Regions from separate parts of the Pantoea sp. GW821-FHT03E06 genome, predicted to be linked through region 2. Evidence: predicted binding sites of a transcription regulator. Region 2 holds the regulator's gene; each other region holds the start of a gene.

Region 1 (7,954 bases), 2.1 Mb from region 2:
GCGCAGATCAAACAACTCCATGCCCACCTTGCCAAAACGGCGTTCTGGGGCGAAGTCATGCATCAACTCGACAAGATTGTGATGGCGCGCATCCTGGCAAATACGCTGATAAATGCCCTGTACGGCGTCGCGTGGTCCCTCCAGCAGCTGGAAAAAATGCAGGCCATCAAATAACAAAATGCCGGTGACATCGAAGTTTTTGTTTTTACTGTTGGCTTTAGCAACCATATCTTCGAGCGTTTTGATCGGCACGTGATCGTGCAAATGGCTGCGATAAATTATCGTGGTAAGCATGGCGATTGTCCGGCTAATTTCTAATTTTGTGGCTACATTAACAGGCAACCGCCCGGGTCTGTCCAGAGCTTGTCGCGCCTGGCGTAAACTTTTTTTAAAATAATAGGTTAACCGAAGCGGTTAACGGCTGCGGTATCGCCGCAATTCCATTAGCGTGCCAATAATTTCCAGCCTGGATGTTGCTGTGTGTAGGTGCGGGAAATCGTCATTAGCCGGGCGCAGCGCGAACGTTTTCTCGTCATGCTGCTGGGTTTGCAGGCGATAAAAACGCACCATTGCTACGCCATCCACTAACGCCAGCACCGCATCTCCAGGCTGTGGCGCAACCTGTGGATCAAAGATTAAGGCGTCCCCGGGCCGGTAGTCGGGCAGCATCGACTGATCTTCCACCGTCACCGCCAGCGCCGCATCGCTCAGCGTTGCTTCCCGATAGAGAAAATGTGTAGCCTGCTGCTGTAACAGCAGGCGCGCTTCACTCAACCACTCCGACGCTTGCGCAAGACTTATCAATGGCACCGCGGTCACCGGCGCGCGCCTGGGCGCAGCGGTAAACACCTCGCCATCGCCATCAATGATCCACGCTGCCGTGCATTGCAGCCACTCCGCCAGGCGCAGCAAATTTTCACCGCGCGGCACGGTTTCCTCCTTTTCCCACTGCGATACCGCGACATGCGACACCCCGATCCCTTTCGCCAGGGTTTGCTGGGTCAGTTGCAGTGCTTTACGTCGTGCCCGGATGCGTTCACCGGAAGATTCTTTTTTCATCATCTTGACATCTCCTGAAGAATTAACTTAAGTATACTTAAATTCACAAATTAAAGTAAACTTAAATTCAGGCGTTGACCGCAAAGCTGGCAAGGGTGGTCAGCGTGCTTTTGGGGCGCAACCCTTGCCAGGGTTGAGAGGTGAAGCATGGAAAGTAGTTTGGTCACCAGCGTAGGTGCGTTGCTTCTCGGCGGCGGCGCTGCAGCTGTGTTCTGGAAACCATTAATGGCGGGTATCGCCGCCATTGTGACCAGCAATCGCGCTGGCGGCGAGATCATCACCAGCTACAAAGAGCAGGTGATGCTGCTCAAAGAGGGCCATGCACTGATGCGGCAGGAAAATGACGAGCTGCGCATTCGGCATGACAAAAATCTGCGGCGTATCTCTTCGCTGGAAACCGATCTGCGGCTGATAAAAAACGCGCTGAGTATTTTGCTGGCCACCACAGAAGCCGAACACAGTGAGAAGTTCCGCCATCAGGTCAACCAACTTATCACCACTCTGGAGGAGAGTCGCGATGATGCAGATAAACAGTGAATACGTAGTGAAAAACCATCGGCGCCAACTGTTCCTCGGCGGCTTTCTGCTGATGTTATCGCTGATGTGCGTCGCGATGACGGTGCTGTTTTTGTTCGTTAGCAACAGTGCCAATCAGCGGGTGGAGGAGATTCGCCAACAATATCGGACGATATCAGAACGCCGTGAAGCCCGCGTGGCAGAACTCACCAACCAGCTGGTGACGCTGCAAAACAAGCTCGACGATTTATCTAACCATCCTGTTAGCACGCGCGCTAATAAGGGTAAACCGGCTGAAGGAGACACGTCGCCGCCTCAACCCAAGCGTTAAGGAGGGCATTATGCGCATTACCCAGCGGATCGCAGCCAGTCTTGGCCGACTGTGGTCTTTATTAAGTCAGAAGGAGAAAACGATGAGCGATCAAACTGTAATCGATCCAACCAGCACCACTGTAGCCAGCCCCTCGGCGGCAAGCGCGCAAACGTCGTCGCCCGCCGAGGACTTCGCCAATGAAATTGCCACGGCGGCACCGGCGTCAGTTGCTGCGGCGCCAGCGGCCACTGAGGCGGCACCCGCCGCCGCATCGGCTCCTGTTACCCCGGTAGCTGCCGAGGCGGCTCCTGCCGCTGCACCGGAGGCCGTTCCCGCCACCCCCACGGAGGTCTCTCCTCCCGCTGCAGCCGAAGCCGTACCGGCCGCCGCCGCGCAGGAGGTCAGTCAGGCGCGGCAGGACGTCACGGAGGGCGTGAAGGATTTTGCCCAGGCCTTCAGCTTTGTAGAGCAGGGGGTGATCAAATTGGGGGATGCCGCGAAAGATGAGTTGATAGATCTGGCGAGGAAGTATCTGTAATGCACAATTACTCGCCCGGGGGGACAGGGATGTCCCCTGTTTATTAACAGGTTTAGAGAGTTCCGATTATTCCTAAGGCGACTTCGATATTTTGCACTACCTTTAATCATTCAAGCGTTATTTAAACCGGCTTATTAAGCGAGAAGGAAGATAGCATGAGTGATACAGAAACTGTAAAAACCAAAACTGACTACTTACGTGATGTCACCTCCCAGCTTAAAGAGATGCGCCACTACGCGCAGACCAACACGGAGACGCTTTCTGCCCACTGGCTGGCCTTTGATGCAGGTGAGTATAAAGACAGCGAATATGCGGGACGTTTCGATAAGTTGCTGAACAAGCAAGGCAAGCTGCTGGATGATATTGATGAGGCGATTCAGGACCTGGAAATCGCCGTTAACCATGCCGAGCAGGAAAGCTAAGTTCGCATCGCTCTGGTGGCCTAATCGGCCACCAGCCACATCTCCGCTTCATCGAACATCTCTTCAACAATCCGCGCAATCGTTGCTTTGTCGTTCTTACTCATATCGGTATCAATCGCATTACGCTCCATTGGTTTGACGCGTACCTCAATATCCGGAAAGACGCGCTGTACACGCTTTTCCAACTCCTGCAAAATCATCTCGCGTGCACCCGGTAAACCGGCCACATTGCGCTTATCGTAAATCAGCTCCACAAACATCAGGGCGTTCCATTCAGCGGATCGGGTGCGTCATAATACTGTAAATAAAAACAGGGGCAAGCGGTGACGCCACGACCATGACATTTTTTGTTGCGTCATGCAGACGGTGGCGAATTTGTACCAGCACATCAGGTTGTTCGTCGATTGAGATTTTTAACGGGGGTTAAGATGCGCCAACTGGTTATCGATATCTTGCTGAAAATGGCAAAAATGGATGTGGAAGCAAAAGAGCTGGTGGCGCAGGTTGAGGCGCAGTCACTGCTGATTGCCGCACTGCTGATTCAGGCAAAAGAGGATAATTCGCTCACCATTTCCGAGACGGTGCAGGATGCAATTGTTACGGCATCACGCGCGTCGCAGGAGTTTTTACAGTCGGATGTTGATCTGCTGCTCACGCACGTCAATCGTCTTTTGGCAGTGGCGAGTTATATTGAAGTCAAAGGGATAGAGCGAGAAGGGTAAAAAAATATAACCTCTGGAAGTGGAAATCCAGCAACACTTCCAGAGGCGGTGCAACCGCACCATTCGTTCAAGGACAATCTACGACTGATGTCGTAGGCAGTAACTTATACAAGTTTTAGTGACTTGTACAATTATTTCCTGATCGATTTGTGTGGTTGGAGATATCTACCTAATGCATTTTCATCACGTTGGGGTTAAAGCTCGTTTTTAATGCAGAACGCTTCCCACGTCATGCCTAACGCTTCCGCGTGAGATTTTAGATACTTTTCAATGGCATCCGCCGCCACTGCTTTGTCTGGCTCAGCCAGCTGAATAGAAAAAAGCATGCCGTCCAGCTTCTTCTGACGTAAAAACGCCGCGTAAATGCGTTCAGCATGCCACGCGCGTAAATCGGCTAATGACAGGCTCGCCTGCTGCGCATCACTCTCGGTAAGTTCATCCAGGGCGGCCTGGAAATCGGGATGGGCGGCGAAAAACATGGTGCGTGCCTTAGCGTAATACTCTTCTGGGGTTTTCATTCGCGGTTCCTGCATATCAACTTGCGCGCTAGTGTAACGTGCATGGGCGATGTTGTCAGGCTGGTCGGTGCGCATGAATGCGCACCCTACAACATCCCCACCGGTTGGCCGTAGGGTCGCCATTTATGGCGATCGCACAAAAAACTCACTGGGTCGGCCGTAGGGTCGCCATTTATGGCGACCACAACCCGCTCAATGCCGCTGCTGATAAAGGCGCGTAACGTCCTGCTGATTCTTCTGGAGCGTCTCATCCAGCGTCAACTTGCCGCTCAGCATATCCGCCATGTTCTGCCCAACCGCATTGCCCATCTGGTCGAATCCTGGAATGCTCACGTACTGCACGCCCTGATACGGCACCGGATTGAGCGTGGGTTGCTCCACGGTAGCCGAATCAATGGCTGCACGCACCTGCGCGGCGTAGGGCGCCAAACGCTGATAGCGGGCTTGCTGATAGGTTGAATTGCGACTGCCCGGCGGCACCGCGCCCCAGCCAACGGTATCAGCCACCTGCTGGATGTACTGTTTTGAGGTTGCCCAACTAATAAAGGCGATGGCCGCGTCACGATTCGGGGTATTGGCCGGTACCGCCAGCGCCCACGACCACAACCAGTTCGAGCCGTTACGCGTAATACCGCCAGGCGCCGGCGCAAAGGCCAGCTTATCCGCCACCAGTGAGATCTGCGGATTGACCAGCAAACCTGCGGCCACCGTACTGTCGATCCACATCGCGCACTTACCCTGCGCCGTCAGACGCAGTATCTGGCCGAAACTGTTCTTTACCGTGTCTGGCGGCCCATCCTGCTTCACCATTTGCAGATAATCACCCAGCACTTCACGCCACTCCGGGGAATTCAGCGTGGGTTGCCAGTTCTCATCGAACCACTGCGCGCCGTAGGCGTTGGCCATGGTGGTGAGCAGCGCCACGTTATCTCCCCATCCCGGCTGACCACGCAGACACAGGCCATAAATGCCTTTCTGTGCATCGGTGAGTTTGGCGGCGAAGCGTTTAATATCGGTCCAGTCGGGATTGTCAGGCATGGTTAAGCCTTTCTCCGCAAACAGGTCTTTGCGGTAGTAGGTCATGCTGCTTTCACCGTAAAACGGCAGGGCATACAGCGTCTGCTGCCATGACAGGGCTTTACGTACCGGGGCAATCAGGTCATCGCTGTCATAGTCTGCCGGCAACCTATTCAGCGGCGCCAGCCAGCCTTTTTCACCCCAGAGCGGCGCTTCATAGGTGCCAACGGTGATGACATCAAACTGCGCCTGGCCGCTGTTCATCGCCGACAGCACCGCCTGACGCAGCGCGCCATCGTCCATGACGTGCCACTGCAGTTTGATATCAGGATGTTCCTGTTCGTAACGTGATGATAGCTGCTGCATTATCGTCATATCGCCGTTAGCGATGGTGGCGATGTTCAGCGTGGTGGCCGCGTGGCTCAGCAGCGGCAACGCCAGCAGCGTGGCGAGAAGTTTACGCATAGTGCGGCTCCTTAGCGCTGTTGCAGGCGGAAGAACGACATCTTCTCCACCAGTAATCCAGCATGTTCGCTGACGGTTTGGCTGGCGGCACTGGCTTCCTGCACCAGCGAGGCGTTTTGCTGGGTGGCGCCATCCATCTGGATCACGGCGGTATTCACCTGTTCGATACCGCTGGATTGCTGGCGGCTGGCGACAGCGATTTCACCGACGATATCCACCACCCGCGCCACGCCGAGATTGATATCATTCAACATCGCGCCAGAGCGCTGTACCAGCGCGCTCCCCGCCTCAACTTTCCCCACGCTGGCATCGATCAGGGCTTTGATCTCATGCGCTGCTCCCGCCGATCGTTGCGCCAGCTGACGCACTTCGGCGGCCACCACGGCAAATCCACGGCCCTGTTCGCCCGCGCGCGCGGCTTCCACGGCGGCATTCAGCGCCAGTAGGTTGGTCTGGAAGGCGATCTCATCGATCACGCGGTTAATATCTGCGATACGCTTGCTGGAGGATTCAATCTCCGCCATTGCGCTCACCGCATCTTGCAGCACGCTGCTGCCGCGTTCCGCCTGATGGCGTACGTCGGCCGCCAGCTCGTTGGCCTGCGCCGCGTTATCGGCGTTATGCTTCACCGTGGCGGTCATCTGCTCCATGCTAGCGGCGGTCTGCTCCAGCGAACTGGCCTGGGAATGGGTACGTTCGGAGAGATCGTCATTGCCGTCGGCCATCTGGCGCGCCGCATCGCTGAGCGCCGTGGCGCTTTCACCCACTTCACGCACAATCTCTGCCAGCCGCACATCCATGCGCAGTAACGATTGCATCAGTTCGCCCATCTCATCGCGCGAAACGGTGCCGATATCATGGTTCAGTTCCCCAGCGGCTATCGATTCGGCCAGCTCACGCGCCTGGCCAATCGAACGGTTGATGGAGCGAATCAGCAGCCAGCCCGCGACCAACGCCACGCTAAGTCCACCGAGCAGGATAACTATCAGGCTGTTACGCGCCAGCTGGTAATCGCTGTTGCTTTGCTGGTAGGTGAGTTCCGCATGCTGGCGCATCAGCGCATCCAGCCGATCAATATCCTGCTGGAGCAGCTGGCTACCACTGCGCAGGCGGGTTTCAATCACCACTAAGGCCGCCGAAGGGTTACCGCTTTTCAGCAGTTCGCCGGCGTCTTTCAGCGCCGATTGCCAGCCGTCGAGGTGGGTGATGAACTGCTGACTCAGCGGCCTGGTTTGCGCATCAAACGCCAGCTGTTGCCAGGTGTGGCGATCTTTGCCGATCTGCTCGCCGTATTGCGCGATGCGCGCCAGGCGTTTTTCCACTTCGCTGCTGTCGGTCCAGTAGCGCAGCGCATCAAATAGCGTAGAGGATTGCTCCTGCACCATGCGGTACAGGCGCGAGGAGTATTGCAGCGGTAATAATTCGTTCTGGTAGGCGTTTTGCGCCCGTTGGTCGGCGGCGCGCAGGCCAATGATTCCCCAGATGGCGGCCACAATCAGTAAAATGCACAGCAGGCCGACAATGGCGGTTAAGCGCGCACGAAGGGTCAGTCGCATAACGGTATTCTCCGTAATGAAGATAAGTATGTAGTAGGTAATTATTATTTTTTGCAGATCCATTAACTCCAGGAGGAGTTATCGGCGCATTAATAAGCGGCTTGAGTTTTTTGTGTCGGCCTGAGTGGAGAAAAACGCGTGCGGGGCGGTAGATATCTTGCGTAACTCACTGGAAAAATTATAACGTAGCCGCCATTGAAGCGAGTCTGGGGACTGAGAATGAAAAAGTGGACGATACTGGCTGCGCTGGCGCTGAGTGGCTGTGCGCAAATCAGCAACTATGAAGAGGCCGTGAAAACCCCGGCACCGCAGGAACTGCAGGGCAACTGGCAAACCGCAGGCCCGCAGAGCAAGCTGATTAGCAAGCAGGCGATGGGTAGCCTGATTATTGGTGCGCAGGGCGATACGCTGGATTGCCGACAGTGGCAGCGCGTGATTGCCAAGCCGGGTAAATTGACGCGTCTGGACGATGAGTGGGTCAACGTGACGCGTCAGGTGCGCGTGATGCCGCTGGTGCTGGAGAACGGTGAGCTGCGTTACGATGGTTTGCGTCTGCGTAAGGTGGATCGCCCAACCGTTGAGTGCCAGCAGGCGCTGGAAGAAGTGGCAAAGCGGCCGCAAGAAGCGGTGATTCAGGATATCGAGCCAGAGATTATGCGCCCGGTTTCGGTGTCTTCTAAGCCGGCACAATAATCCTCAGGTCACCATTTAGGTTGACCTGGAAATCAGAAAAAAAAGGGTGAGAAGATAACCTTCTCACCCTTTTTTCATGCAGTACATCGCAACCAATCAACCCTGCGGCAAATACACGCTGCCTTGCTTACCATA
Region 2 (7,954 bases):
AAAATAGCCAACTTGTGGTGTGGAAAAAACCATATCTGAAGAATTGTCGTGCTATTTGTCTGGTGCGCATTAATGCGCACCCTACGAAAACCCAGCTATATCCACGCAGGGGTACCCTTCATGGTGTAATCCCGATCCCGTACCAAATCACCGCACCTTCCGTAGCGGCGCGATTTATCGCGCAATGAATTGCGCCGCTACAAGGTGTGCTTTCGGTGATTAGGTTTTTTCATGTCTTAACTGACAATCATTACACCCTTCATGGTGACCTTACCCAACAAGGGTTAAAGCGCTTCCTGCGGGATTTTATCCGCAACTAAGGCTAGCGCCGCTTCCAGCACCCGCACGTCGGCACCGGTTTTGTGGGCGTTTTCACTCAGATAGCGACGCCACTGGCGAGCGCCTGGGATGCCCTGGAACAGGCCGAGCATATGGCGCGTGACGTGTCCCAAGTACGTACCTTTCGACAATTCCGCTTCAATATAGGGGTACATCGAACGCACCACCGCTACCGGATCGACCTGCGGTACATCACGACCAAACAGCTCGCGGTCGACCTGCGCCAGAATGCCCGGATTCTGATAGGCTTCGCGGCCCATCATCACGCCATCCATGTGCTGCAGATGAAGTTTGGCTTCTTCCAGCGTTTTTATGCCGCCGTTGATCGCCATGGTTAGCGTTGGAAAATCACGTTTCAGCTGATAAACGCGTGGATAATCCAGCGGCGGAATTTCGCGATTCTCTTTTGGGCTCAAACCCGACAGCCAGGCTTTGCGGGCGTGGATAATAAAGGTATCGCAGCCGCCCTGCTGCGCCACGGTGCCAATAAAATCACACAGGAATTCATAACTATCCTGCTCGTCAATGCCGATTCGGGTTTTTACCGTTACCGGAATGCTCACGACATCACGCATCGCTTTAATACAATCGGCGACCAACGCAGCATCCGCCATCAGGCAGGCACCAAAACGCCCGTTCTGAACGCGGTCCGAGGGACAACCGACGTTCAGGTTGATCTCATCGTAGCCACGCGCTTCTGCTAGTCTGGCGCACTGTGCCAGTGCGGCGGGATCGCTGCCCCCAAGTTGCAGCGCCAGAGGATGTTCATCCTCGCTGTAGGCCAAATAGTCGCCTTTACCGTGAATGATGGCGCCCGTGGTCACCATTTCGGTATACAGCAGGGTATCGCCGCTCAGCTTGCGATGAAAATACCGACAGTGGCGATCGGTCCAGTCAAGCATCGGGGCAATTGAAAAACGTTGCGAGGAGAAAGTATCGGTCATGAAACGCAGTAAATCCGCAGTAGTTAAGTGATGAGAAACTGCGCAATCATATCACAGCAGAACGGGCGGCACAGCCGCCCGTTATCAGGAGTAACCGTTGAGTGAGGATTAGAAGTTAAACCCAAGCTGCAACATTGCACCCACGGTATTGTCTTTGCCCACTGAACCGGCCAGATCCAGATGAACCGTATTGTTGAACGGCGATATGCCCAAACCTGCGGTAACTACGTCGGTATCATTCGATTTCAGATCGGCACGATAACCGGCGCGCAGCGCCAGCCAATCCAGCACGCGATACTCTGCACCTACGCCCGCATACTGGCTGGACTCTTCTGATTTGAAGCGCTTGGTTTCTGTCAGGTCAACATCACCCGCCAGGGTAAACGGCCCGTTATTCCACGCGAGGCCAGTCGTGACCAGCGGACGAATTTGATAGGTATCGCGATAACCGTTTACTTCTTTAGTATCGATATCACGCGAGATTAAGTTCTGCCCCGTCACACCGAAAGTCCAGTTATCAGCAAAATCAGTGGCAACACCGGCATCCACGTTAAACCCGGTATCGCTGCTGCGATAACGGCTGCTGTTGATGTCGCTCTTGTCGTAGTTATAGATACTGGCGGTGTAGTTATACAGCCAGGTTTTCTGCAGTTTTGGCGTGATACCAACAGAAACCGGATGGCCGGCAATAGAGAACTCATGCGCCACTGATACACCATAATCGGTGATTAACGCCGCCAGGCCGTTAGCGCTGGAACGCAATTTGTCCTCATCGCCCGGCACAGGAATAACGGTACCGTTAGCAACACCACGCAGATAGGCGATGTCGCTATCCGCGATGTTGGCACGTACGTGCGCAGTTCCATAGGCCTTAGTGATAAACGCAAAAGGCAAGGTTTCATTGGGAACGGTGACGGCCAGCGCCACACCCGCAGTTCCATTGGCTTTATTGCCGCGAAGATCGCTAAGCTGGTTAGCCACATCACCTGCAGCCGCTTTCAGCTGCGGATAACCATTGAGGTAATCCGCAAAGGTGAGGTTATCAATCACGTCCTGATAACGATCAACACTATCCGTGATGTCATCAACGCGGTCGATCAATTTGTCTTTGTCAGTAACCTGTGCGCCAGCTGAAGGGAAAATGATGCTGACGTTATCTTCCGGCTGAGCTTTCGTCATCAATGCTGGGTTAGCCAGCACCGCAGAACTCCAGGTGGAAGAAGCTACGCCCGTTCCTCCCATGGCATCATTGCGCGCGTCATACCATGTGCCTGCTGCTAAAGCTGAAGAAGAAATAAATACCGCATTCAAACCAACAAGATAAGCAACTTTTTTGTGCCTGAATAGTGTCTTCACCATGAGCCTGCCATCACCTTTGAAATGTCGCTGAGCCACTCACCGACGGAACAGTTTAGTTAGCCGCTATTCTGAACCATGGCTAACGCTTCATTGCTGTGAATTGAAAGGAAATAGCACTGCTATTCGCAGAATTGGATGCTTTCACACCATTCCGCTGTGTTTTTATGCGGAAAGATTAACAGTGTTTAAATTGATACCAGAAATTACTTAAGACCTTTTGAACCATAGACGCTAACCTGGTGAGTTGCAAAGCAAAATCCCAGCGGCCGTTGCCTTGGCTACATAGAGGTTTACATCGGGAAAATGGGCAAAAACTGAAGGTCAATACAAAGTGGAACGGTAACAAATTGATTAACCGGTTTTTTTAGCAGAAAACACGCCTAAAAAAGCAATAACAGCAGTAGAAAAAATTGTGTGATAAAATAACATAACCTGCAACCCGGAGAATGCTCATGTCTAACCTCACGCCCGAACAGCTGCTTACCCAGGCTGAATCACTCTGCCTTGACCGCGGCGTGCGCCTTACTACTCAGCGCGCTGAAGTATTGCGTCTGATGGCTGAGCAAAATGGATCAATTAGCGCTTACGACCTGCTGGATCAGCTGCGCGTCAGTGAACCTCAAGCCAAACCGCCCACGATTTATCGTGCACTGGATTTTCTGCTGGAGCAGGGATTCATTCACCGCGTGGAATCGAATAATAGCTATGTGGTTTGCCACCATTTCGACGAACCAGCGCACACTTCTGTGATGCTGGTGTGTGATGGCTGCGCGGCGGTAAGTGAAAAGCATGCACATGGAGTGGAAAAAACCATTGCGACACTGGCAGATCAGGCAGGGTTTTCACTGCGTCATACGGTGATTGAAGCACATGGCTTATGCGAGAATTGCACGGAAGTTGCGGCTTGTACGCGGCATGATAGTTGCGAACACGACCATCAGAGTGAGAGTAAAAAACGGGTGAGAAAGGCTTAATTGGCACTTCCTTGTGCCGACCCGATCATAATGATCGGTGGGTAGGAGCATCGTCCTTAATAAGACGTCGATTACCAGCGGTAATCTTTGTTGTGGCTTTCCCAGTCTTTCACTTCGGTCTCTGCCTGATCTTTCGCATAACCGTAGCGTTCCTGGATTTTACCGACAAGCTGATCGCGTTTACCTTCGATCACGGTCATATCATCATCCGTAAGCTTGCCCCACTTCTCCTTCACTTTCCCTTTGAACTGCTTCCAGTTTCCACCAGCTTCGTCTTTATTCATAATAATCCTCCACTTCATCCTGAGTGAGACGGATACATTCTCTGTATATCAAAGAACATACCCACACGATGCGCTATTCATCTGCGCCGTATGAGTTAATTATAGTTGCCGCTTCGAAGTTTGCAGGAAATTACAGATTAATCTGTAGGTTACGCTTCGCTTATTCAGGCATTAAACCAGCTGTCGCGCTGCCAATGACCGCGCCACATCAGCCACAGCGTCACACCTCGTAGCGCCAGGAATACCGTTATCGCCAGCCATAAACCGTGGTTACCAAGCCAGGGCAATGTTAGCAGCGTCAGGCCATAACCCATGGCGGCTATCATCATGCTGTTACGCATCTCACGACCACGCGTCGCACCAATAAACATGCCATCCAGCAGATAACACCAGACGCCTATCAACGGCAATATCACCTGCCAGATGAGATATCTGTCGGCCATTTCACGCAACGCTTCCAGTGATGTCAGCATGGCCACAATCTGCGGCCCCGTGAACGCATAAATCAGGGCAAATATTGCGGCGACAAAACAGGCCTGACGGCAGGCCGCGTGCCAGATAAGTATTAATCGACTGCGATCTTTCGCGCCTACCGCTTCACCCGAGCAGGCTTCAACCGCATAAGCAAAGCCATCTAGCGCGTAGGCGGTAAAAGTGAGGAACATCAGCAATACGGCATTAACCGCCACCACATCAGGACCAATGCGCGCCCCCAGAATGGTCAGGGATGCAAAGCAGATTTGAAGCATTAAGGAGCGCAGCATGATGTCGCGATTAAGACGGAACAGCCGCGCGGCATCGCCACGCCAGCTGCTTTTTAGTAGAGCGAAATAAATACCGCGCAGTTTGAGTACGCGCGCCACCATCCACAAACCTACTCCCAGCGTGACATATTCAGCCAGCGCCGTTGCCGCCGCTGCACCGGCCACTCCCCAATGCAGCTGAAGGACAAATAAAAGGTCGAGCAGGATATTCACCAGATTCCCGACGATAAGCAATACCATCGGCGCACGCGCATATTGCACGCCTAACAGCCAACCAAGAATAACCAGATTAGCCAAGGTGGCGGGCGCGCTAAGCCAGCGAATCTCAATGAAAATTTTGGCCTGCTGCTGCACTTCTGGGCTGCCGCCCATTAATGCGGCTGCCAAACTGCTTACCGGCGTTCGCAGCACCATAAATAGCAAACCAAAAACCAAAGCAATCAACAGCGGTTGGGTCAGGGCGCGTGCCAGCGCCGTTTTGTCATTGGCACCAAACGCCTGCGCGGTAAGGCCAGTGGTACTCATGCGCAGAAACAGCAGGAGCATAAAGATAAAACTGGTTGCCGTGGTACCCACGGCGACGCCCCCAAGATAAATCGGGCTATCGAGATGACCAATAACGGCAGTATCCACCACGCCCAACAATGGAACGGTGATGTTAGAGAGGATCATCGGCAGCGCCAGCCGCCAAAGTGCTTTATCTGAAGGGGAAAACAGCTGCATCAGCCCATTCCGTTATTTGCGGTAACCAGCGTGATTGCGCCCGACAGTGCCGCAGAAAATGTCAAAAAGAAGAAACTAGCAGACTGCGGCCAGCGCAGCATACGCCGCCGCAGTAGGAGGGAATCAGGAACGAATCAGAGCCATTCGCCGTTACGCACGATCCCAACGGCCAGACCTTCAACGGTCAATGATTGCTCGCGGGTATCTACCACAATCGGTTGGAAATCGTTATTTTCCGGCAGAAGATGGACAATCGCGCCCTGCTTTTTCCAGCGTTTGACCGTGACTTCGTCATCAATGCGCGCTACGACAACCTGTCCGTTACGCACTTCCTGCGTTTTATGCACCGCCAGCAAGTCACCATCCATAATACCGATGTCTTTCATCGACATACCGCTCACACGCAGCAGGAAATCCGCGCTGGGTTTGAACAGGTTTGCATCCACCTGATAGTGCGCTTCAATATGCTCCTGTGCCAGCAGCGGCTCGCCCGCAGCGACACGACCAATTAATGGCAAGCCTTCGCTCGGCTCTTCTTCCATTAATAAGCGAATCCCGCGCGATGCGCCGGAAACAATTTCAATTACGCCTTTACGCGCCAGCGCTTTCAGATGCTCTTCAGCAGCATTGGGCGAGCGAAATCCCAGTTGCGCAGCAATTTCCGCACGCGTTGGCGGCATGCCCGTCTGGTTAATATGGTCGCGAATCAGGTCATAGACCTGTTGCTGCCGTGCAGTTAACGCTTTCATCCCGCCCCCTGGTTGTTTATACAGTCGCTGTGAGTATATACAGGTATTGGCGAAATGAAAACCGTAACAGAGGGAAAAATCAGCGGTTTGATGAATCTGGAATGGCTATCTCAAATGCGTCCAGAGCAGCACGATCCAAACAAAAAGAGCCAGTAAGATAGTCAGCAATACCGCAGCCGAGCCCATATCTTTGGCGCGCCCTGATAAGGGATGTTGCTCCTGGCCAATGCGGTCAACGACGGATTCAATGGCACTATTAAGGATTTCGACAATGACAATCAGTACCACGGAGCCAATCATCAGCACGCGGGAAATGGCGTCTACATCCAGCCAACATGCCACGATAATCGCCACCAGCGCGGCTATCGCTTCCTGGCGGAATGCCGCCTCGTGCTGCCATGCGGCACGCAGCCCCTGCCAGGAATAACCGGCTGCTTTCACTATTCTTACAATACCGGTGACGTTATTTGCCATGTTTATGGAACCCTTGATCTATTTTGACGTCAATGTGTGGGCAGTATGAGGTGGCAGAGCCACAGATCTTCGCTGCACTTTCTGGTATGCTTGCCGCGCTTTGCTAACAAGAGGCTTTAAGTTGTCTATGTCAGGTTGGCGTAAACTCTATTACAAATTATTGAATTTACCACTCTCTATTTTGGTAAAAAGTAAGGTCATTCCGACCGATCCTATCTCTGAACACGGAATCGATCCGACACGTCCAGTGATGTATGTTTTGCCTTATGATTCAAAGGCTGACTTGCTCACACTTCGTGCACAATGTCTGAAACACGATTTGCCCGATCCGCTGGCTCCGCTAGAGATCGATGGCACCTTGCTGCCGCGCCACGTGTTTATTCACGATGGCCCACGCGTTATTCCCTATTTCGTGGCCAATCCCGAATCGGTAAAGCTGTTCCACGATTATCTGGATTTACACCGCAGCAACCCGCAGCTCGATGTACAAATGTTGCCGGTCGCGGTGATGTTTGGCCGCGCGCCGGGACGTGAAACATCAGGTGAATCCACACCGCATCTGCGCGTTCTGAATGGCGTACAGAAATTCTTCGCCATTTTGTGGCACGGTCGCGATAGCTTTGTCCGCTTCTCGCAAACCGTTTCGTTACGTCAGATGGCGACCGAACACGGCACTGATAAGTCGATTGCACAGAAGCTGGCGCGTGTCGCGCGCATTCATTTTGCTCGCCAGCGTCTGGCCGCTGTGGGTCCACGTCTGCCTGCACGCCAGGATCTCTTCAACAAGCTATTGCAATCCAAGGCGATTGAAAAAGCGGTGGAAGATGAGGCGCGCAGCAAAAAGATCTCACATGAGAAAGCCCAGCAGAACGCCATCGAAATGATGGAAGAAGTGGCGGCAAACTTCTCCTACGAAGCGATTAAAGTGACTGACCGCGTGATGGGCTGGCTGTGGAGCCGGCTGTATCAAGGCATCAACGTTCACGGTGGCGAGCGCGTACGTCAGCTGGCACAGGATGGACATGAGATTGTTTATGTGCCCTGCCACCGCAGCCATATGGACTATTTGTTGCTTTCCTACGTGCTATATCATCAAGGCCTGGTGCCGCCGCACATTGCTGCAGGTATCAACCTGAACTTTTGGCCTGCGGGCCCGATTTTCCGTCGTCTTGGCGCGTTCTTTATTCGTCGTACCTTCAAGGGCAATAAACTTTATTCCACCGTGTTCCGTGAATATCTCGGCGAACTGTTTAGCCGTGGTTACTCGGTGGAATATTTTGTGGAAGGCGGCCGCTCGCGTACCGGTAGATTGTTGGATCCGAAAACCGGCACGCTATCAATGAC
Region 3 (7,954 bases), 150 kb from region 2:
ATCGTCGCATCCGACCTGGATGGCACGCTGCTCTCTCCGGAACACCGTTTAACTCCGTTCGCGCGCACCACGCTGCAGGAACTGGTGGCGCGTGACATCCACTTTGTTTTTGCTACCGGCCGTCACTATATCGATGTGGGACAAATGCGCGATAAGCTCGGCATTCCGGCTTACATGATCACCTCTAACGGCGCGCGCGTGCACAACGCTGATGGCGAACTGGTGTTTAGCCACAATCTCGACGCCGATATTGCCAGCGATTTGTACGGCCTGCAGTATCACGATGAGCATATTCTGACGCACGTCTATCGTGACGACGAATGGTTCATGAGTCGCCATCGTCCGGACGAACAGGACTATTTCCGCGAATCGGTATTCAACTATCAGGTTTATCAGCCGGGTATGCTGCCAACCGACGGGATCAGCAAAGTATTCTTTACCTGCGATGATCCTGAGCGTTTGGTTCCGATGGAACAGGCGATAGAAGCACGCTGGGGCGATCGCGTGAACGTCAGCTTCTCGCTGCCGACCTGTCTGGAAGTGATGGCGGGTGGCGTTTCCAAAGGTCACGCGCTGGAAGCCGTCTCCAAACAGTTGGGTTACTCGCTGAAAGAGTGCATCGCCTTTGGCGACGGCATGAATGATGTGGAGATGCTCAGCATGTCAGGTAAAGGCTGCATCATGCGTAATGCGCAGCAGCGCCTGAAAGACACCTTGCCAACGCTGGAAGTGATTGGCAGCAACGCGGACGATGCGGTGCCGCACACCTTGCGTAAGCTGTTCCTCGCCTAAAAAAACGGGCCGGTGATTGCCGGCCCGCTCTGGTTATACCAACTGTTTCTTGTGCTTATGTTCGCTCATCATGGTGAGCAGCAGCAGAATCACCGCCAGCACCGATCCGCCAATCATCACGATGAAGCCGCCATCCCAGCCGAAGTAATCTACGGTGTAGCCGACAATGGCACTCGCCGCGACCGATCCGCCAAGATAGCCAAACAGCCCGGTAAAGCCCGCCGCGGTTCCCGCCGCTTTTTTCGGAGCCAGCTCCAGCGCGTGCAAACCAATCAACATCACCGGACCGTAAATCAGGAAGCCGATCACAATCATGCACAGCATATCGATGCCTGGATTGCCGGGCGGGTTCAGCCAGTACACCACGGTGGCAATGGTCACCAGCGTCATAAAGAACACGCCGGTGGCGCCTCGGTTGCCTTTAAAGACTTTATCTGACATCCAGCCGCACAATAGCGTGCCAGGAATACCAGCATATTCATAGAAGAAGTAAGCCCACGAGGACTTATCCAGTGTGAAGTGTTTTACTTCTTTCAGGTAGGTTGGCGACCAGTCGAGAATGCCGTAGCGCAGCAGGTAAACAAACACGTTTGCCAGCGCGATATACCACAGCAGCTTATTGGGCAAAACGTACTGCATAAAAATCTGCTTTGCCGTCAGCTCCTGCTCGTGGTTCTCGTTGTAATCAGGCGGGTAATCGTTCTTCCAGGCTTCAATCGGCGGTAGACCGCAGGACTGCGGCGTGTCGCGCATGAGCGCAAAGGCGATGAAAGCGATGATAATCGCGCAAAACGCGGGCATATACAGCGCCGCTTTCCAGTCGTTGAACCACGCCATACCCAAAAGGAACAGCAGCGGTGGAATGCCGCCGCCAACGTTATGCGCACAGTTCCATATCGACACAATGCCGCCGCGCTCCTTCTGCGACCACCAGTGCACCATGGTGCGTCCACACGGTGGCCAGCCCATGCCCTGGAACCAGCCGCACAGGAATAGCAGCACAAACATCACCATGATGCTTGATGTCGCCCACGGTACGAAGCCCATAAACAGCATTACCGCTGCAGCGAGGATCAATCCAGCGGGTAAAAACACGCGCGGGTTCGAGCGGTCCGACACTGATCCCATAATGAATTTCGAGAAGCCGTAAGCGATAGAAATTCCCGACAGCGCAAACCCGAGATCGCCACGCGAGAAACCTTGTTCAACCAGATAAGGTATCGCCAGCGCAAAGTTCTTACGCACGAGATAGTAGGCGGCATAGCCAAAAAATATTCCCAGGAAAATTTGCCAGCGCAGACGACGATAGAGCGGATCGACACGATCATCCGCCACCTGGGGCCGATGCGATGCAGGTTTGAAGATACTCAACATGAGTGTGGCCCTCTAGGGCGCGATATCGTTATGAATTCCCAGCAGGTTGGGGCAAATGCAGCAAAGGTTATAAACGGAAAGGTGATGTTTCCATTTCGCGCAAAGGATAGTGATGGTCACGTACGGTTACTGTGATATGTGACACATTTGTTACAGTTTGATGACGATGAAGAGCGATAAAAACCAGGAAATGTTGTATTTCGCGCATTTTACTGGGGTTATAAAGCGAAGCGATAACGATTAATTGCCGATATTTTGCGCTATTGTAAACCAGATAATTCAGCCCGATCGCGACAGTTTGTTTACACTAGCGCTACTGTTTATTTTGGGATCGTTACCGTGCTGTTACTGATCGTTACCACCATTCTGTGGGCTTTTTCCTTCAGTTTAATCGGGGAATATCTGGCGGGTCAGGTGGATTCCTGGTTCTCTGTGCTGATACGTTTAGCGCTTGCCGCTATCGTCTTTTTGCCTTTCCTGCGCTGGCGCGGCTATCGTGCTTCTACCATCCTGCTGTATATGCTGGTGGGCATGCTGCAGCTCGGCATCATGTACTTGCTGAGCTTTGAAGCTTACTTGTATCTGAGCGTGACCGAGTTCCTGCTGTTTACCGTAATGACGCCGCTGTATGTCACGCTGATCTACGATTTACTCCGTCGGCGTCCGCTGCGTATCGGCTACGCCTTCAGCGCTATGCTGGCTGTGATTGGGGCGGCGATTATTCGTTATGACAAAGTGAGCGACCATTTCTGGTTTGGCTTGCTGCTGGTGCAGGCGGCGAATATCTGCTTCGCCATTGGCATGGTCGGCTACAAGCGCCTGCAGGAAACCCGCCCAATGCCGCAGCACACCGCGTTTTCATGGTTCTATCTCGGTGCGGTGATCATCGCCGTCATTGCCTGGAGCCTGTGGGGCAATCCCAACAAACTGCCTACTACGTCGCTGCAGTGGGGCATTCTGGTATGGTTGGGCGTTGTGGCTTCAGGTTTGGGCTACTTCATGTGGAACTACGGCGCCACGCAGGTGGATGCGGGCACCTTGGGCATTATGAACAATATGCATGTGCCAGCGGGCTTACTGGTGAATCTGGCGATCTGGCAGGAAAAACCGCACTGGCCGAGCTTTCTCGCCGGTGCCGCTGTGATCTTCGCTTCGCTTTATGTGCATAAACGCTGGGTGTTGGGCAGTAGTTCCAAAAGCAGCGCATAGAGTCAAAATCTCAGCGCTGTGTCGTAGGGTCGCCATTTTTTGGCGACCCATTTACGCCTTCTTAACTGGCCCCGGCCGATGAATCATCGTCAAACCCTTTAGGAAATTACGCAGAATCTGGTCGCCGCACTCGCGGAAATTCTTATGATCCGGGTTACGGAAAATGGCGCCCACCTCAGCCTGCGAAATCTTGAAGTTCGCTTTCAGCAGCACATCGGGAATATCGGTGGTTTTCAGCGCAAAGGCGATACGCAGCTTCTTCATGAAAATATTATTGTTCATGCGGCGCTCAATCGACGGTGCGGGCGCATCTTCACTCTTACCGCGACGATAAAAAATCAGACCGTTGAGGAAGTAACCCATCAACACATCGGGCAGCTTGCGAAACGCAGCATCGTCATCCTTCTTCATCCACGCCTGCACATCTTCCAGCGGCACTTCACTTCCCGCTAAGGCAAAAATCTCCACCACTTTGCTATCGCTCAAATCCAGCATATAGCGCACGCTGCGCAGAACATCGTTACTCATCATGGTGAAACTCTCTTGGTCGCGGGTTGAGGCGGCGCATTATAGAGCAGGCGGGGCAGGGATAACAGCACAGGCGACATTCGCCGCCCCGCGTCATCAGGATGAGGTGGTTTGTAATGCGCCAGGACGCGCAGCATCGCGCACGAAAGGTAAGTGTTCACAGGCGTGCTGACGGGCAAAACGTACAAAGGCTTCCAGCACCGGCTGACGCTGCTCGCCTTCACGTACCGCAGCATACAGGCGACTCCACAGGCCCTCGCCCAGCGTTCTGGTCACCACCAATCCCTGATGCTCGAAATTCTCCACCACCCAATGTGGCAGCGCGGCAATGCCCATGCGCGCTGACACCATCTGAATCAGCAGCAATGTATTATCCACGCTCTTCAGCGCAGGACTCACGCCCGCCGGCTGCAGGAAGTGCCGCCAGACATCCAAACGTTGACGCTGCACCGGATAAATCATCAGCACCTCTTCGGCCATATCTTCCGGAGAGATGTGATCAAGCTGCGCCAAAGGATGATCCGGCGCCATTACCAAACGCACTTCAAAATCAAACATCGGCGTGTAGAACAATCCGCTGCGCGGCAGAATATCTGAGGTTAATACCACATCCAGCTCACCCTGCTGCAGTGCGGGTTGCGGATCAAAGGTCACGCCGGATTTGAAATCCATCACCACCTGCGGCCAGCTTTGGCGGAAATTATTTAACGCGGGCGTCAGCCACTGAATACAGCTGTGGCACTCAATGGCGATACGCAACGTGGCCTGATGCGGCTCATGACATGCCTGCAAGGCCTGCTGAATCTGCGGCAAAACCTGCTCGGCCAGCTGCAACAATATCTCTCCCTGCGGCGTAAAGCGTAGCGGCTGGCTTTTACGTACAAACAGACGAAAGCCCAGGCGCTGTTCCAGATCGCTGAACTGGTGAGATAACGCTGATTGCGTTTGATGAAGCTGGGAGGCGGCGGCGGCTAAAGAGCCGGTATTCCGTAACGCCTGCAGCGTCCGCAGGTGTTTGAGTTCGATCATGAGATTCCTTCACATCGAGATTGAACAAATTGCGCTTGAGGAACATACAGTACCCGCAGATTATAGCGGTGTAAACATCTGGACGGCTAAACATCTCAAGTAAGCGCTGCGGCCACTTTACGTTTGTCCAGCCACACCGCTCGGCGAAGGGAATTTGCCTTCGCTGGATGAACGTAAATCGGTTGTACCTAAAGAATATCTGGAGAACATCAAATGACCATTCTGAACCATACCCTCGGTTTTCCTCGCGTCGGTCTGCGTCGTGAACTGAAAAAAGCACAAGAGAGCTATTGGGCAGGAAAAAGCTCACAGGAAGAGCTGCTGGCGGTAGGTCGTGAACTGCGTGCCCGTCATTGGCAACAGCAGAAAGACGCGGGCGTGAATCTGCTGCCGGTCGGTGATTTTGCCTGGTACGATCACGTACTGACCACCAGCCTGCTGCTGGGTAACGTGCCAGCGCGCCACCAGAACAAAGATGGTTCTGTTGATTTGGATACATTGTTCCGCCTGGGGCGTGGCCGCGCACCTAGCGGCGAACCGGCGGCGGCGGCCGAAATGACCAAATGGTTCAACACCAATTATCACTACATGGTGCCAGAATTCAGCCAGGGCCAGCAGTTCAAACTGACCTGGACACAGCTGCTCGATGAAGTTGATGAAGCGCTAGCGTTAGGCCACAACGTTAAACCGGTGGTGCTCGGCCCGGTTACCTATCTGTGGCTGGGTAAAGTGAAAGGCGAGCCGTTCGATCGTTTGTCACTGCTCAAAGAGATCCTGCCCGTCTACAAACAGGTACTGGCTGAACTGAAAAAACGCGGTATCGAATGGGTGCAGATCGATGAGCCTGCGCTGGCGCTGGAGCTGCCGCAAGCATGGCGCGATGCGTTCAAAGCGGCTTACGACGTGCTGCAGGGCGAATGCAAACTGCTGCTAACCACTTACTTCGACAGCATCGGTCAGAACCTCGACGTAATTAAAGCGCTGCCGGTGCAAGGTCTGCACGTTGATCTGGTACACGGTAAAGATGACATCCAGCAGTTGAACCAGCAGATCCCCGCAACTTGGCTGCTGTCCGTCGGCGTGATCAACGGCCGTAACGTTTGGCGTGCGGATCTCAGCAGCTGGTTTGAACGCCTGCAGCCGCTGGTTGGCCAGCGTAAACAGCTGTGGATCGGTTCATCTTGCTCGCTGCTGCACAGCCCCATCGATTTGAGTGTGGAAACGCGTCTCGACGACGAGGTGAAAAGCTGGTTCGCCTTTGCATTGCAGAAGTGTACGGAGCTGGCGTTGCTGAGTAAGGCGCTAAATAACAACGATGCCGCCTCTCTGGTGGCGTGGAGTGCGCCGATTCGTGCTCGAGCCAACTCAACGCGCGTGCACAATGCCGCGGTTGGTGAGCGTCTGGCAAAAATTCAGGCGAAAGATGTAGAACGCACCAGCAGCTATACCGAGCGTGCCAAAGCACAGCGCAAGCGCTTCAACTTGCCTGCATGGCCGACCACCACCATCGGTTCATTCCCACAAACCACTGAAATCCGCGGTCTGCGCCTCGATTTTAAGAAAGGTAACATTGACGGCGCTAACTATCGCACCGGTATCGCCGAACACATTAAACAGGCGATTGTTGAGCAGGAACGTTTGGGCCTTGACGTGCTGGTACACGGTGAAGCAGAACGTAACGACATGGTCGAGTACTTCGGCGAAAACCTCGACGGCTTCGTATTTACACAAAATGGTTGGGTACAGAGCTATGGTTCACGCTGCGTTAAGCCGCCGATCATCATTGGCGACGTCAGCCGCCCTAAAGCGATTACCGTCGAGTGGGCAAAATACGCGCAGTCGCTGACCGACAAACCGGTTAAAGGCATGCTGACCGGCCCGGTGACCATTCTCTGCTGGTCTTTCCCGCGTGAAGATGTGACCCGTGAAACCATCGCCAAACAGATTGCACTGGCGCTGCGTGACGAAGTGGAAGATTTGGAAAAAGCCGGTATCGGTATTATTCAGATTGATGAACCCGCGCTGCGTGAAGGCCTGCCGCTGCATCAATCCGATTGGGCAGCGTACCTGGCCTGGGCGGTCGACGCCTTCCGCCTGAATGCCGCAGTAGCGCAAGACAACACGCAGATTCACACCCACATGTGTTACTGCGAGTTCAACGACATCATGGATTCAATCGCAGCGTTGGACGCGGATGTCATCACTATCGAAACGTCACGTTCAGATATGGATCTGCTGGATACCTTTAAAGAGTTCGCCTATCCCAACGAAATCGGTCCCGGCGTCTACGACATTCACTCGCCTAACGTACCGAGCGTGGAGTGGATGGAAGAGCTGCTGCGTAAAGCGGCGCAGAGTATTCCGCAAGCGCGTCTGTGGGTGAACCCAGATTGTGGTTTGAAAACCCGAGGCTGGACGGAAACGCGTCAGGCTCTGGCTAACATGGTGAAAGCGGCGCAAAACCTGCGCGGTGAAAAAGCGTAATTGCGGTAAAAGTGGTTGTGTTAATACGTTGGGGCGCATGAGCGCCCCTTTTTTATTACGCGTTCGGCGCCACGCCATGCTGCGTGAACCACGCCAGCATGCGTTGCCAGCCATCTTTAGCAGAATCCGCGTGATAGCTCGCACGGTAATCGGCGTTGAAGGCGTGACCGGCATCCGGATACACCACGATCTCCGCTTTGGCATTGGCAGCATGCAGCGCCTGACGCATCTTATCAATGCTCTCCAGCGGAATGCTCTCGTCCTGACCACCGTACAATCCTAATACCGGCGCATTCAAATCCACCGCGATATCAATAGGATGCTTTTGCTGCTTCAGCGTTTTTTCACCGTCTAAGCGGCCGTACCACGCCACTGCGGCACGCACCTGCGGATTGTGTGCAGCAAATAGCCAGCTAATGCGTCCGCCCCAGCAGAAACCGGTAATGGCCAGGCGACGGATATCGCCATCATGGCGTGCCGCCCAGTTGGCCACATGATCGAGATCGGACAGTACCTGCGTATCCGGCACCTTGCTCAC
Region 4 (7,954 bases), 2.9 Mb from region 2:
CAACCACGCCTTCAGCCATTTTGCTCAGCGCGTTCTCTTCACTGATCAAACGCTGATATTCCTGTACCAACACCGGTTCAGGATCGATCAGCACTTCGCCGCGGTAGCCGTCAACAATCAGCAGGCGTTTGTTAAGCTGGGCGGGCAGGATATCCGCGCCCATCACGGTTGGAATGCCCATCGCGCGCGTCAAAATCGCCGCATGCGAGTTGGACGCACCGTCGCGGACCACCACGCCGGCTAAACGCTCCTGCGGCAGTTCGGCCAGGGTGGTGGCTGTGAGTTCATCGGCAACCAGTACGAAGCGTTCCGGCCAGGCATTGGTGCCCACCAGCGAATCATCGAGGTGAAAGAGCAGACGCTGACCTAGCACGCGCAAATCGCCGGCGCGCTCGCGTAAATATTGATCCTGCAGATTAGCGAACTGTTCGGCGAACTTCTCGATCACCGTCTTGACTGCCCATTCCGCGACCGATCCGCGATCGATCTCGTCAAAAAGATCTTTTTTCAGCCGCGCATCCGTGAGCAGATGCGAATAGAGATCGAAGATCGCCGCACTCTCTTTCTGCACGCTGGCGGCAAAGCGTTTACTGAAGCGGCGAAATTCGTTGCCCGCCTCACCCATTGCCAGCACCAGGCGCTCGCGCTCGCGCTGCACGTCCAGCGTGGAAGCGGCAGTGACCTGATCGAGCAGCGGCTGGGTTTCATCTACCCAACCTGGCGCAACCGCCACGCCAGGCGCAGCGGCAATCGCTTTGACGCGCGTCTGGCGGAATTGGCCAAACAGTTGGCCAAGCTGCGATTGCGACAGCAAGCCGGCCATTTGCGTGGCAAGCGTGACGAGAAACGACTCTTCGCTTTCATCGAACTGGCGGTGTTCGCGCTGCTGCACAACCAACACGCCAAGCAGCTGGCGGCGGCTGATAATCGGGACACCGAGGAAGGAGCGATAACGCTCCTCTTTAACAGAAGGAATGTATTTGAAGCTGGGATGGCTCTGAGCATCGGCGAGGTTGATCGGCTCGGCTAAGCGTCCGACAAGGCCAACAATACCTTCGTCAAATGCCAGCGTGACCGTACGACCACGCGGCTTTTTTAGTCCGCGTGTCGCCATCAGGTAGTAGCAACGACGATCGTGATCGGCGAGATAAACCGAGCAAACCTCGGTTTCCATCGCAAGGCAAATTTCGTTTACCAGAATGTCGAGTGCTTCATTCAGACGTGGAGCACTCGCCACTTTTTCTACTATTTCGCGCAACTGAGTGAGCATAAAGGGCGTGGCCTATCCTCTTTTACGTCGTTGGGCGGCGTTATTGCGCTGCCCCGCACTCTCCTGCATAGACATCACCACGCCAGCGAATTCTTTCATTACGCGGCGATAAACATCGCGCTTGAAAGAGACGACCTGACGTACCGGATACCAGAAGCTAACCCAGCGCCAACCATCAAACTCGGGCGTGCTGCTGTGCTGCACATTGATCTCCGCGTCACTACACATTAACTGCAGAAGAAACCACTTTTGTTTCTGGCCGATACACACCGGCTTTGTGTCCCAACGCACCAAACGTTTTGGCAACTTGTAACGTAACCAGTTACGGGTTGAAGCAAGTATTCGAACATCTTTGCGGTGTAAGCCCACTTCTTCGAACAGTTCGCGATACATCGCCTGTTCAGCAGTTTCACCCGGATTGATGCCTCCCTGAGGAAATTGCCAGGAGTGCTGTCCAAAGCGCCTGGCCCATAACACTTGTCCTTGCCTGTTGCAGATTACGATACCAACATTCGGGCGGTAGCCATCATCATCGATCACTGGACTACCTCAAAGCTAAATTTGAATAGCCTGATTGTTTCACACTCCTTACAGGCGGTAAACCACTGGATACTGAGGGTGATAACGGAATAAAAACAGGATAACTCACAGAGATAAGCCAAGTTATAAACAGCAAGCGGGAATTATGGCCGATCTTATTCACCTTTTCTGTGGATAGCGTTGTGCAGAACACGGGAATGAAGTGAATAACCACTTCAGAAAACTCTTACAAAACAATAAGTGAAACTCACAAAAAAAATTATTTTTCAGCGAGTTATTAAAAAATCGTCGACTAAATCCTAAGAGGATCGTCCTTTACTCACATTTGCTTTTTGGCGATCGGTTAAAGATCCATCAGCGGCGTTTTTATCCACAGAGAATGCCCTAAACCTGGTCAAAGAAAGGAAAAAAAGCGTTCAAAACGCGAAAGTCAAGGCTGTAAATGGAAACAGGTATCTTCATAACCAGGGGTTATCCCACTTTTCTGTGGATAACTAGGTTCAACATCTGTTCATTGTCGATAACAAGCTGGGATAACCTTAATAGCACTTCTGCTGTTAACGGGCATCAATCTAAAAAAAGCACGCTGAATCATGCTATTATCACACTTATTCACGTATCTGCCATGTGGACAAATTCAGCCAGCTTTTACTGTTCACTCTTCAACCAATGTGAGTTTTACCATGCACTCCTCACCGTTATTGCCGTCGCCACCGGAAAATGAAGCGGAATTACTGCAGCGCGCACAGCGACTGGCCGGCCAAACATTTGCCGCGCTGGCGGCACAGCTTAACCTGCCCATTCCGCCAAACCTGAAGCGTGACAAAGGCTGGGTGGGTATGCTGTTAGAGCTGCATCTGGGCGCCAGCGCGGGCAGCAAAGCCGAGCAGGATTTCGCCCATCTCGGCATTGAATTGAAAACCATACCGGTGGATGCGCAAGGCAAACCGCTGGAAACCACCTTCGTGTGCGTTGCGCCGCTTACCGGTAACAGCGGCGTCACCTGGGAAACCAGCCATGTGCGCCACAAGCTGGCGCGCGTGCTGTGGATCCCGATCGAAGGCGATCGTGGCATACCGCTAGCCGATCGCCGCGTGGGATCGCCTTTGCTGTGGCATCCCAGTGAAGAAGAGGAACAGCAACTGCGTGAGGATTGGGAAGAGCTAATGGATATGATTGTGCTGGGTCAGGTAGAGCGCATCACCGCACGTCACGGCGCCTGGCTACAAATCCGTCCTAAAGCGGCGAACAGCAAAGCGTTGACGGAAGCCATTGGCCAACACGGCGAGCCTATCATGACGCTGCCACGCGGTTTTTATTTAAAGAAAAGCTTCACCGGTCCTTTGCTCGCCCGTCATTTTCTAATGTAAATGCACTTTTCTGCCGATAAATTTTAGGAATGATGCGATTACTCCTAACGGCGAAAGCATTTATTACTACACTTTTGCTGTTGAAGTCGTTGGAAGGAGAGAAGAATGAAAGGGTTGGTAAGTGCAGTGGGTGTCATGTTGGCTGCGGTATTGATGAGTGGTTGCAGTAGTGATTACGTGATGGCGACCAAAGATGGTCGTATGATTATGACCGATGGTAAGCCCGCCATTGATAAAGAGACCGGTTTAGTGCAGTACACCGATGAGCAAGGCCATCAGATGCAGATCAATGGTGATGAGGTCTCGACCATCATTGAGCGTTAAGTGCCAAATTACATCGCCTGCACACGTTTTCTCCCTGTGCAGGCGATTTCCCGAACTTTCCCCCCTTCCTTCCGCGCCGCTTCACACGCTATAGTCCCACTGGACACAACATTCCCTTTCATAATGAAAATAGGATGCCGGCACATGCACTATCACCGTATTCCCCATAGCACGCTGGAAGTGAGTCAGCTGGGGCTTGGAACCATGACGTTTGGTGAGCAGAACAGCGAAGCCGACGCCCACGCACAACTCGATTACGCAGTTAGCAGCGGCATAAATCTGATTGATACTGCGGAAATGTATCCGGTGCCGCCGCGCCCGGAAACCCAGGGTTTAACTGAACAGTACATTGGTAGCTGGCTGAAAAAGCGCGGCAGCCGCGACAAAATCATTCTGGCCAGTAAAGTGGCGGGGCCAGTGCGCGGTGCCGATGCATCGATTCGCCCGCACCAGGCGCTGGATCGCAAAAACATCCGTGAAGCGCTGGATGCCAGCCTGAAACGCCTGAATACCGACTATCTCGATCTCTATCAGCTGCACTGGCCGCAGCGCCAGACCAACTATTTTGGCAAGCTGGGCTATCAATTTACCGATTCCAGCGTGCCAGTGACGCTGCTGGAAACGCTGGAAGCGCTGACGGAACAAGTGCGCGCCGGTAAAATTCGTTACATTGGTGTATCGAATGAAACCGCGTGGGGCGTGATGCGCTACCTGCAGCTGGCGGAAAAGCATGAGCTGCCGCGTATCGTCACCATCCAGAATCCGTATAGCCTGCTGAACCGGAGTTTCGAGGTGGGTTTGGCAGAGATCAGCCAGCATGAAGGCGTTGAGCTGTTGGCTTACTCCAGCCTGGCGTTTGGTACCTTGAGCGGTAAATATCTGAACGGGGCAAAACCGGCCGGTGCGCGCAATACGCTATTCAGCCGCTTCACGCGCTACAGCGGCGATCAGTCACAGCAGGCGATTGCTGCCTACGTGGATCTTGCGAAGAAGCACAACCTGGATCCCTCGCAGATGGCGCTGGCCTATGTGCGTCAGCAGCCGTTTGTCGCCAGCACCCTATTGGGCGCCACCACGATGGAGCAACTGAAGGTTAACGTGGAGAGTTTCAATCTGACGCTGAACGCCGAGGTGTTAGAGGAGCTGGAAGCGATTCACCGCCAGTTTACTTATCCCGCGCCTTGAAACCAGGTGCGCATTAATGCGCACCCTACATGTCAATCGTAGGGTCGCCATTCATGGCGACCCATTCAATTACCGCACGATTTAACGACGGCTTTTCCACCACAAGAGCGCAATCGCCACGGCGAAGATCGCACCGAATCCTACGCCGGTCGCCACTGCTGGCGCACCCAGCTTGATCGCCACCGTGTACAATCCCAGCATCAGCAGCATGGCGGTATTCTCACCAAGGTTCTGCACCGCAATCGCGTTACCCGAACCCACGGTATCCTTGCCGCGCTCCTGCAGTAGCGCATTGAGCGGCACCACGAAGAAACCGCCCAGTGCACCAATCAGCATTAATATCAGATAGGCATTCAGCAAACTCTGTTGCAGCGCGAACACCACCACCATCACCCCAATCAGCACGCCGGCTGGCATGCAGCGGCGCACGGTTTGCAGCGTCACCAGTTTCGCCGCTGCGGCGGCGCCAATCACAATGCCAATCGCCACCATTGCATTCAGCGTGGTAGGGGTTTTATTGTCGCTGATGCCGAGCGCCACCGGCACCCACAGCACCAGCAGGAAACGCAGCGTCACGCCCGCGCCCCAAAACAAGCTGGTGCCGAGCAGCGAGAAACGCGTCTCGCCGTTGCGCCACAGTATTTTAGTCGCCGCCACGAAACTGCGCAGCATCGCGCCAAAGTGCCAGCTCTGGCCCGGACGCGCCGCCGTTAGTCGCGGAATAAAGATATTCGCCACCACCGCCATCGCATACGTCATGGCGCACACCACCAGCGCGGCGACCAGGTTCCAGTCCGCCAGAATACCGCCCGCCACGGAGCCCAGCAGAATCGCCGCTATGGTCGAGCCTTCCATTAAGCCATTGGCTTTAACTAAGCGTTCACCGTGGGTGATTTCCGTCAGGATGCCGTACTTAGCGGGTGAATAGGACGCCGCACCAATTCCCACCAGCGTGTAGCCGAGGAACGGATTGAAGCCAAAGCAGATAACCAGCGCGCCCAGCAGCTTGAGGCTGTTGGCAAACATCATTACCCGGCCTTTGGCGAAGCTATCCGCCATCTGACCTACAAACGGTGCGAGCAGAATGTAAGTCGCCACAAACAGCATTTGCAGGATCGGCTGGCTCCAGTCCGGATAGTACTGATTTTTCAGCACCGCCAGCGTCACGAACAGCAGCGCGTTGTCGCCAAACGCTGAGAAGAACTGCGCCACAATTACCGCCAGCATGCTGCGCGATAGCAGCGGTGCATCCCTATTTAACGGCTGGCTCATACCTGCTCCTCTTCCGCCAGCTGTCTGAGGCTGACATAGTCCGGTTTGCCGCTGCCCAGCATTGGCAGCTGCTTCATCACGCGGATGTCGCGCGGCACCGCCAGCTCCGGCGCACCAATCTCACGCGCGGCTTTCAGCAGCGTGTCGCGGCTCAATACCGTGTCGGTGGTGAACAACACCAACGCTTCACCACGATTGCCGTCCGGACGCAACGATGCGGCATGCTGCTTCTCATGCGAGGCTTTCAGCGCAATCTGCTCAACGATTTCCAGCGATACCATCTCACCGGCAATTTTTGCGAAGCGCTTCGCACGGCCCTGAATCTGACAGAAACCGCCTTCATCAAAGCTGACGATATCGCCGGTGTCGTACCAGCCTGCTTCCATCTCGCCTTCGCCGTTATCGGCCACCGGCACTTCCAACACGCCTGGATTCTCTACGCGCAGATAACCGTTCATCACGTTTGGACCACGCAACTGCAGGCGACCGCCCTGCTCAATGCCCGGCACCGAAATCAAACGCGAATCCATGCCGGGCAGAATACGGCCTACCGTGTGACTTTTTGCCGCCATCGGCACGTTGATCGCCACTACCGGCGCGCATTCCGTCACGCCGTAGCCTTCAAGAATGCGGATGCCGTACTTCTCCATGTAAATCTGGCGCGTCGCTTCCTGCAGTTTCTCTGCGCCGGCTACCACATAGCGCAGCCGCGCAAAATCATACGGGCTGGCGAAGCGCGCGTAGTTGCCAAGGAAGGTCGAGGTGCCAAACAGCACGGTGCAGTTACGGTCATACACCAGCTCCGGCACAATGCGGTAATGCAGCGGGCTCGGATAGAGAAACACCTGCGCGCCGGTCAGCAGCGGCGTAAACAGGCCAACGGTCAGACCGAAAGCATGGAACAGCGGCAGCGCCGACATAAAGCGGTCACGCGGCGTGAAGTCCGCCACGGTACGAATCTGCTCCACGTTCGCCAGCAGGCTTTTGTGTGAATGCACCACACCTTTGGGATTGCCTTCCGAACCCGAGGTAAACAGCACCATCGCCGCATCTTCCGGCTGCTGCTGCACCTGTGCACGGCGCGGCATCAGCAGATGCGCCACAATCCACAGCTTGTCTTTCAGCGTGACGGTATCTTTCAGATCTTCCAGATAGATCCACTGCACGTCGCTGAGGCCCTGCGGCAAGTGCCACAAGTTGCCCTTTTCGAGGAACTGGCGCGAGGTGAAGACGGTTTTCACCTGTGAAGCGGTGAGCGCCGCGCGCATACCTTTTACGCCAGCGGTGTAATTCAGCATGGCCGGAATACGTCCGCGCAGCGACGCGCCAAGAATCGCCGCCGCGGTGACGGTGGCGTTCGGCAGCAGCAGGCCCACGTATTCGCCTTGCTGGCTATAGCGTTCAAGAATGCGACCCACGCCGAGCGATTTCTTCAGCAAGCCGGTATAGCTGTCGGGCTTGAAATTGATGTCTTCAATGCACGGTTTCATCAGCCCATAACGCTGGCGCGCACTGAGGAACGCTTCGAACAGCGTTTCACGCGGACGCACCGCCATGCGCGCCTCCATCATCACATGGTGTAAGTGCTCACCCGCCAGCTGGCGGCGATCGCGCGCGCGTTTCGCTTCAGGCATCGGAATCATCGTCGCCGGTAGCACCGTTAAGGTGATGCGCGGGAACAAGCGACGTTTAAACACGCCCGCCAGCCGACCAAACGGCGTATATTCCGCCCCTTCGATACGCATCGGCACCACGGTCGCGCCGGATTTTGCCGCCACAAAACCCGCACCGCTGTAGATCTTCATCAGCGAGCCGGTCACGGTAATGCGCCCTTCCGGAAAGATCACCACCGGACGGCCTTCGTTAATCATCCGCACCAGATGTTTGACTGACATCGGTCTGGTAGGATCGAGCGGCACGAAGTCGATAATCGGCTTCAGCAGGCGCATGTACCACTGTTCGCTGATCGACGAGTAGACGGCGAACACCGGTT

What was found. The regulator LexA, encoded in region 2, represses DNA repair genes until DNA is damaged. The targets are predictions, from matches to a motif close to TNCTGTATGTACATACAGNA.
Region 1: AC07WB_RS11440 (DinI-like family protein) is a predicted target of LexA. The motif match lies at 3,145-3,164, and genes of this name have one in related genera.
Region 3: metR (HTH-type transcriptional regulator MetR) is a predicted target of LexA. The motif match lies at 4,965-4,984, and genes of this name have one in related genera.
Region 4: mutH (DNA mismatch repair endonuclease MutH) is a predicted target of LexA. The motif match lies at 2,245-2,264, and genes of this name have one in related genera.

What each region holds. Positions count from the first base shown of each region.
Region 1 covers NZ_JBWKUG010000001.1:2,447,440-2,455,393, reverse strand. Annotated here, with positions in the region: gene AC07WB_RS11470 (diguanylate phosphodiesterase) at 1-294, opposite strand, end outside; gene AC07WB_RS11465 (S24 family peptidase) at 415-1,062, opposite strand; gene AC07WB_RS11460 (hypothetical protein) at 1,207-1,596, shown strand; gene AC07WB_RS11455 (hypothetical protein) at 1,577-1,906, shown strand; gene AC07WB_RS11450 (hypothetical protein) at 1,917-2,426, shown strand; gene AC07WB_RS11445 (hypothetical protein) at 2,582-2,848, shown strand; gene AC07WB_RS11440 (DinI-like family protein) at 2,869-3,108, opposite strand; gene iraP (anti-adapter protein IraP) at 3,277-3,570, shown strand; gene AC07WB_RS11430 (DUF6388 family protein) at 3,765-4,088, opposite strand; gene AC07WB_RS11425 (ABC transporter substrate-binding protein) at 4,281-5,570, opposite strand; gene AC07WB_RS11420 (methyl-accepting chemotaxis protein) at 5,582-7,126, opposite strand; gene yedD (lipoprotein YedD) at 7,346-7,819, shown strand; gene fliT (flagella biosynthesis regulatory protein FliT) at 7,916-7,954, opposite strand, start outside.
Region 2 covers NZ_JBWKUG010000001.1:355,875-363,828, reverse strand. Annotated here, with positions in the region: gene dusA (tRNA dihydrouridine(20/20a) synthase DusA) at 285-1,283, opposite strand; gene AC07WB_RS01650 (conjugal transfer protein TraF) at 1,392-2,642, opposite strand; gene zur (zinc uptake transcriptional repressor Zur) at 3,095-3,616, shown strand; gene AC07WB_RS01640 (CsbD family protein) at 3,688-3,900, opposite strand; gene dinF (MATE family efflux transporter DinF) at 4,065-5,387, opposite strand; gene lexA (transcriptional repressor LexA) at 5,522-6,136, opposite strand; gene AC07WB_RS01625 (diacylglycerol kinase) at 6,242-6,610, opposite strand; gene plsB (glycerol-3-phosphate 1-O-acyltransferase PlsB) at 6,738-7,954, shown strand, end outside.
Region 3 covers NZ_JBWKUG010000001.1:207,347-215,300, forward strand. Annotated here, with positions in the region: gene yigL (sugar/pyridoxal phosphate phosphatase YigL) at 1-792, shown strand, start outside; gene glpT (glycerol-3-phosphate transporter) at 826-2,166, opposite strand; gene AC07WB_RS00970 (carboxylate/amino acid/amine transporter) at 2,506-3,375, shown strand; gene AC07WB_RS00975 (YehS family protein) at 3,427-3,906, opposite strand; gene metR (HTH-type transcriptional regulator MetR) at 4,000-4,932, opposite strand; gene metE (5-methyltetrahydropteroyltriglutamate--homocysteine S-methyltransferase) at 5,146-7,416, shown strand; gene AC07WB_RS00990 (dienelactone hydrolase family protein) at 7,472-7,954, opposite strand, start outside.
Region 4 covers NZ_JBWKUG010000001.1:3,289,679-3,297,632, forward strand. Annotated here, with positions in the region: gene ptsP (phosphoenolpyruvate--protein phosphotransferase) at 1-1,270, opposite strand, end outside; gene rppH (RNA pyrophosphohydrolase) at 1,283-1,810, opposite strand; gene mutH (DNA mismatch repair endonuclease MutH) at 2,494-3,180, shown strand; gene AC07WB_RS15375 (YgdI/YgdR family lipoprotein) at 3,286-3,504, shown strand; gene AC07WB_RS15380 (NADP(H)-dependent aldo-keto reductase) at 3,649-4,689, shown strand; gene lplT (lysophospholipid transporter LplT) at 4,771-5,961, opposite strand; gene aas (bifunctional acyl-ACP--phospholipid O-acyltransferase/long-chain-fatty-acid--ACP ligase) at 5,958-7,954, opposite strand, start outside.